One region of the Massilia sp. DJPM01 genome, then DNA from elsewhere that is predicted to be linked to it. Evidence: predicted binding sites of a transcription regulator. Region 1 holds the regulator's gene; each other region holds the start of a gene.
What was found. Region 1 encodes LexA, which represses DNA repair genes until DNA is damaged. Its sites were predicted from a motif close to ACTGTATNNNNATACAGT; they were not measured.

Region 2: PO883_RS09150 (VRR-NUC domain-containing protein) is a predicted target of LexA. The motif match lies at 1,008-1,025, and genes of this name have one in related genera.
Region 3: recA (recombinase RecA) is a predicted target of LexA. The motif match lies at 1,194-1,211, and genes of this name have one in related genera.

What each region holds. Positions count from the first base shown of each region.
Region 1 is NZ_JAQOZV010000019.1:74,401-76,602, forward strand. Features, by position in the region: gene PO883_RS14340 (tetratricopeptide repeat protein) at 77-802, shown strand; gene lexA (transcriptional repressor LexA) at 837-1,472, opposite strand; gene PO883_RS14350 (DUF29 domain-containing protein) at 1,605-2,051, shown strand; gene rpsF (30S ribosomal protein S6) at 2,190-2,202, shown strand, end outside.
Region 2 is NZ_JAQOZV010000010.1:33,936-36,137, forward strand. Features, by position in the region: gene PO883_RS09150 (VRR-NUC domain-containing protein) at 1-983, opposite strand, end outside; gene PO883_RS09155 (hypothetical protein) at 1,086-1,892, opposite strand.
Region 3 is NZ_JAQOZV010000009.1:5,791-7,992, reverse strand. Features, by position in the region: gene PO883_RS08300 (sensor histidine kinase) at 1-389, opposite strand, end outside; gene PO883_RS08295 (response regulator transcription factor) at 386-1,096, opposite strand; gene recA (recombinase RecA) at 1,272-2,202, shown strand, end outside.

The DNA of each region.
Region 1 (2,202 bases):
GGCAAAGCGGTGTCCCTGTCGAGCCGCACCAATCCGGTTATGATGCGCATCCGGACATCCCATCGTGAGACGTGCAATGAAGAAATCCCTGTTTTGCCTGGCATTGATGCTGGGCGGCGTGGCGCAAGCGGACGAGCTGGCCGACGCCAACGCCTTGTTCGCGAAAAAATCGTATCCGCAAGCGCTGCAGCTCTACACCAAGCTGGCCAACGCCGGCAATGCCGAAGCCCAGTTGCACATGGGCGAAATGTATTTTTACGGCGAGGCGGGGACGGTGGACCTGGCCAAGGCCGAAGCCTGGTTCAAGAAATCGGCGGCCAAGGGCAACAAGACCGCCGCCGGCTCGCTCGCGATGATCAACAAGCGCGCAACGCGGCGCGCCGAGCTTGATTACTGGATATCCAAATACGATGGCGCCGAGCTCAGCGCGGGCCAGTTCCGCTGCCCGGTGCCGCGCATTCCGGCCATGTCGAAGCAGAACGATGAAATCGAGAGCGTGTCGGCCAAGGTCGCGGCCTGGCAGGATTGCTACAACGGCTTCGTGCGCAACCTCAACGAGGCCAGTCCGCTGACCAAGCGCATTCCCAAGGAGGTGGCCGACCTGCTGACCAAGGACGAAGCCGAACAGTCGCGCGTGCATCTGGAAGGCGTGTATGCCGGCATCGCCGAAAACGCCAAGGTCTCGGCCAAGCTGGTGCTGGCCGACTTCGGCGCCTGGCGCAGTGCCACCGACGCCTATATCAAGGAACACAACCGGATCGTCACCGAAGCGGCGACGACGGCGCCGCGCAAGGGCGACTAGACGGCACGGGCGCAGTGGAACAGCGCCCGCACGCTCAGTTCCAGCTGCGCATCAATCCTACCGCGAGGCCTTCGAGCGCGAACTCGTCGGTCGCCGGATCGACATGGATGACCTTGAAGTCCGGATTTTCCGGCAGCAGTTCGATCAGCGAGCCGGTCTTTTTGTAGCGCTTGACGGTGACATCGTCACCGATCCGGGCCACCACGATCTGGCCATTCTTGGCGCTGTCGACCTTTTTGACGGCCAGCAGGTCGCCATCCATGATGCCGGCGTCGCGCATCGACCAGCCACGCACCTTGAGCAGGAAATCGGGACGCGCCGAGAACATCGCCGGGTCCACGCTGTAGGTCGCTTCCACATGCTCCTGCGCGAGGATGGGCGAACCGGCAGCCACGCGCCCAACCAGCGGCAGCGATATCAGCAGGTTCGGCGGCGGCATGGCAATGGCGTCGACGCTGGCGCCGATCAGGCGGATGCCGCGCGAGGTGCCGGGCGAAATTTCGATGGCGCCCTTGCGCGCGAGCGCCTGCAGATGCTCTTCGGCCGCGTTGGCCGACTTGAAGCCCAGTTCATTGGCGATCTCGGCACGGGTGGGAGGAAAGCCCGTGTTCTCGATCGCATCCTTGATCAGGTTGAGGATTTGTTCTTGCCGTGGTGTGAGCTTGATCATCGGTATGCGGGACTGTGTATATGGACAGACTGTATTTTTGTACAGTATTTCGCGCAATGCAAGGGTTAATTGGCCGAACAGGCGAATTATTTGCGATGGGCGCTGTCCAACAAGCAGCGGAGGAGGTGCGTCATGGGTCGGCGTGAGGTTCCACGGGTGAGTTATGAGGAGGATTTTGTGCTGTGGCTTGAGCCGCAAGTGAGTTTGTTGCGCGCGCGCCAGTTCGGGCAGCTTGATATCGACAATCTGGTAGAGGAGCTTGAGGGCATGACCGGCCGTGATCGCAGGGAGCTAAGCAGCCGCCTGAAGGTGGTGGCGATTCACCTGCTTGAGTGCCAATATCAGCCCAAGCGTAAGTCAAGCAGCTGGCTAAATACGCTTGCCCACCAGCGTGACGAAATCGCACAGTTGTTGCAAGACAGTCCCAGTCTTGTTCGTGACATTCCAGCACTTGCCAGGCGCCGCTATCGGCAAGCCGTACTGGCTGCGGCGCGAGAAACCCGCCTGCCCCCAAAGGCATTTCCAACCGAACTCCCCTACAGCGCAGCCCAACTGCTGGACGACGACTTCGTGCCGTGAACAGTGCCCGATCGCACAAGTGCCGCACTGCGTCCTTGATTGTTGCTGCATTACACGCTATAATTGCCGGCTTTCCCTTCCCACACTCGTCTTGACGCCGAGGTGGGCATTTGTTTAAACGTCCCTAAGGAGTTATGCATGCGTCATTATG
Region 2 (2,202 bases), on a different contig from region 1:
CCGAGCTTGCGGCGCAGACGCGGGGCGATGCGCAGCAGTTGCTGGCGCTCGGCATCGCTTTCGGGCGCGGCCTCGGCCCGTTCCAGCAGCGCATGCGCCTCGGCATAGCGCTCGTGCTTTTCCAGCACGCGGATGGCGCGCGCCCGCGCACCGGGAAAATTGCAGCAGGCGTACAGATCGAACGCCTGGCCCCACTCCTTTTGTTTTTCCACCTGCTGGGCGATCTGGAACATGAGCCGTTCGCGCCGGCTGTCGATCCACTCGTTGTCGAACGCGTCACGCGGCAAGCTCGCCAGCACCTCGGGCAGGGCCTCGCCGGCCCGAAAGCGTTCCTTGCACTGGTGCAGCGCCAGGTAGTCGTCGACATCGCGCCGCGTGCGAAAGCCGCGCGAGGACGCTGAAAACTCGACTTTTTCGTACTGGAACAAGCCCAGGTCGGACAGCACGAATTCGGTCCAGTCCTGGTGCAGGTTGCCGAAAAAGATCAGGCGCAGGCGGTCGCACAGGTCCTTGACGGTAATGCTGTAGACGGTATCGGGCGAGTCGCGGTACCAGGCGGAAAATGCGCGGGCGTCGCCGAACCCGTCGCGCAGGGCGGCCAGCTGCTCGCCCTTGCGCGCGTTCTTTTCGTGCAGGGACAGGCTGAAAATGGCGCCGATTTCGGCCTTGAGCAGCAGCTCGAACAGTTCGTCGAGCGTGATCACCGGGTCGCACCGGACCCAGCCGGTGGGCAGCAAGTGGCGCGCGGCCTCGATCGCGCAGCCGATTTCCGCGTAGTTCAGTTTGCTCGCGCGGAACACCGTGCCCTTGCGCATGACCATGCGCACCAGCAGCGCGCGCGAGGCTTGCGGCAGCGACGGGAACGTGGCGATAAACGCTTGCTCCTCATCGGTGAGCAAGTCGCTGTAGCGCCCGGCAATCCATTCCAGCACCCGGTGGAAGTTGTCCAGGTAGTAGAACTCATTCTCAAGAACTTTGCGCATCGTACTGCGGGCAAGCGACCGACACCTGTAATTATGTACAGTATATCGTCAGTGGCCGCCAAACCCCAGCAAAATCGCCGCGCGTGCATCGGTCCGTGGTTTTCAGGGTTCGCCCAGGTAGCGCCGGCCCGGCAGCGCCAGCCGGGCCGCCATGAGCGGCATCGGCTGGCCAAGGTAGCGCCGCCGCAGGCTGGCGTAGGAGCGCAGGGTGTCGAGCACGCCGGCGCCGGCATACCGGACGGGTGCGTCGGGCTGGGCAGGGACGGCGGCTGCGGCCGCCACCTTGCGTTTCACGGGGGCGTGCGGCGGCGCCTTGCGCGCGGCCTTGCGCGCCGCCTTGCGCGCCGCCGCGCCGCTTGCCAGCGGCTGGGACGTTTTTTTCGCTTTCAGGGCCATCTGCTTGAGCGCCGCACTGGCCGGTTTGCCGTGCTCGCGCACCTTGGCCGGCATCCTGAGCGCTGCCACCGGACGCGCCTGGGCCAGCGCCGGGGTGGGCTGCGCCGCAGCCGGCGCCAGCAGCACCAGCGGGGGTATCGGCTCCGGGGCGAGCACCGGCCGGGTGGGCGCCTCGTCCTTTTCATCGATGATCACCACCGGCTTGCCCTTGGCCGCATGGGCGGGGGCGGCCGGGTGCGGCGCGCCCTTGCCGGCGGCGGCGACCGCAAGCGCGCGCGGCGAGCTGGCGTTTTCGTCGGCCAGCAGGGCCACCAGCGCGATCAGGACCAGGACCGTGACGGCCGCCGCCACGGCCAGGCCCGCGCGCAGCTGGCGGTTTTTTGGCGCGCTGCCGGACGCGAAGCTGCGCCCGACGGCAGCATAGGCGCGCTGCTCGATATCGTGGGCGCGCCGGGTGTTCCGGCGCTGTTCGGACGGGGTGCCGGGATAGGTATTCGGGGCGGGAATGGACACGGAGGACTCCTGGAGGTGAGAACACGGACATTCCGATTAGAAACAATTCCCGCCGTAATGCTTCTGATATTTGTCGTGCTTTCGGGTCCGGCTGCACAGTCATTTGCGCCGCATCAACGATCCGTGGATTTTGCAACACTGCTGTAGTAACCAATCGTGTATTGAGTAATCGCAACCGACAGTATCATCGCCGATCCAATAATGGTGTTTGCACGCAAATGCCGTGACGCGGGTCGCGGCTCCACCGGGAGAACATAGTGAGAGATTTTGCACACATGGCGCTCGACCGCCTCGCGACGCGCAAGCGCAT
Region 3 (2,202 bases), on a different contig from region 1:
AGCGGCAGGTCGCGGTCGCCGTCGATGTGTTCGCGGCGCGGGCCGATGATCTGGATATACACCTGGTCGACATCGTCGGCGCGCAGGATGTCGCGCGCGCTGCCGGGCAGGCGCGAAAACACCTTGCCGTCGATTTCGCGCACCTCCTGGGCCAGCACGGTGATGCTGTCTTCCAGGGCCCGGTCGAAGGGTTCGTTGGCGATCGACTTGGCCACCAGGTAGGTGATGGCGATGCTCATCGGCCACAGCAGCAGCAGCGGGGCCAGCATCCAGTCGAGGATTTCGCCGAACAGGGAATGCTGGATGTTTTCGTCCGGCTCGGCGCCGGGCGGTACATAGAGGGCGTCGGGTGGGTCGAGCGCGGCCGGGGCGGCGTCGCGCACGCTCACTTCGATTCCACGCCCGCCTCGAGGCTGGCGCGCGGCGCGTCGGCGTATTTTTCCAGGCAATAGCCCAGGCCGCGCACGGTGGCGATGCGCACCCCGCCCACCTCGATCTTCTTGCGCAGGCGGTGCACATACACTTCGATGGCGTTGTTGGATACTTCCTCGCCCCATTCGCACAGGTGGTCGACCAATTGTTCCTTGGATACCAGGCGCCCCGCGCGCGCCAGCAGGATTTCCAGCAGGCCCAGTTCGCGTGCCGACAGGTCGAGCATCTGGTCATTGATATAGGCGCTGCGCCCGACCTGGTCGTAGGCCAGCGGACCATGGCGCACCACGGCCGCGCCGCCGCCGGCGCCGCGCCGGGTCAGGGCGCGTACGCGGGCTTCGAGTTCGGACAGGGCGAAGGGCTTGGCCATGTAATCGTCGGCGCCGAGGTCGAGGCCATTGACGCGCTGCTCGATCGAATCGGCCGCGGTCAGGATCAGCACCGGCAGCAGGGAAGCGCGCGCGCGCAGGCGGCGCAGCACTTCCAGCCCGGACAGCTTGGGCAGGCCGAGGTCGAGGATCAGCAGGTCGAATTCCTGGGTGGACAGGGCCGTATCGGCCTCTTGTCCGTTCTTCACACAATCGATGGCGTAGCCGGACTGGCGCAAGGAGCGCGTCAATCCATCGGCAAGCACGCTATCATCTTCGGCAAGTAAAATACGCATGGGGGCACCGGAACGTCTAAGTAAGGGCTATTGTGTTTCATTTGGCGCAACGCCGGGAATTTTTTTGAATCGGGGTCACGTGCCGCTTGCATAAACCACTGTTTATTTGTACAGTGGTGTCTGTGACGTGACTTCTGCCCGTGATCTGGACCATTCTCTGGACTGAAAGAAAATTATGGATGATAAAAAAACCGTATTAAATGCTGGCGAGAAGGGCAAGGCGCTGGCCGCCGCTCTCGCGCAGATTGAAAAGCAGTTCGGCAAGGGCTCCGTCATGCGCATGGACGCCAACGCGCCCGTGGAAGACGTGCAGGTCGTCTCGACCGGTTCGCTCGGCCTGGACATCGCGCTGGGCGTGGGCGGCTTGCCGCGCGGCCGCGTGGTCGAGATCTACGGTCCTGAATCGTCGGGTAAAACCACCCTGACCCTGCAGACCATCGCACAAATGCAAAAACTGGGCGGCACCTGCGCCTTTATCGATGCCGAGCACGCGCTGGACGTCGGTTACGCCCAAAAACTGGGCATCAACCTGTCCGAACTGCTCATTTCGCAGCCGGACACGGGTGAGCAGGCACTGGAAATCACCGATGCGCTGGTGCGCTCGGGCAGCGTCGACCTGGTCGTGATCGACTCGGTGGCGGCCCTGACCCCGCGCGCCGAGATCGAAGGCGACATGGGCGATTCCCTGCCGGGTTTGCAGGCACGCCTGATGTCCCAGGCACTGCGCAAGCTGACCGGTTCGATCAACCGCACCAATACCCTGGTTATTTTCATCAACCAGATCCGCATGAAGATTGGCGTCATGTTCGGCAGCCCGGAAACCACCACCGGTGGTAACGCGCTCAAGTTCTACGCTTCCGTGCGCCTGGATATCCGCCGCACCGGCTCGATCAAGTCCGGTGACGAAGTCATCGGTAACGAAACCAAGGTCAAGGTCGTCAAGAACAAGATCGCCCCGCCGTTCAAGGAAGCGCACTTCGACATCCTTTATGGCGAAGGCACGTCGCGCGAAGGCGAGATCCTGGATCTGGGAGCGGATAACAAGATCGTCGAGAAGTCGGGTTCCTGGTACAGCTACAACGGCGAACGTATCGGCCAGGGTAAGG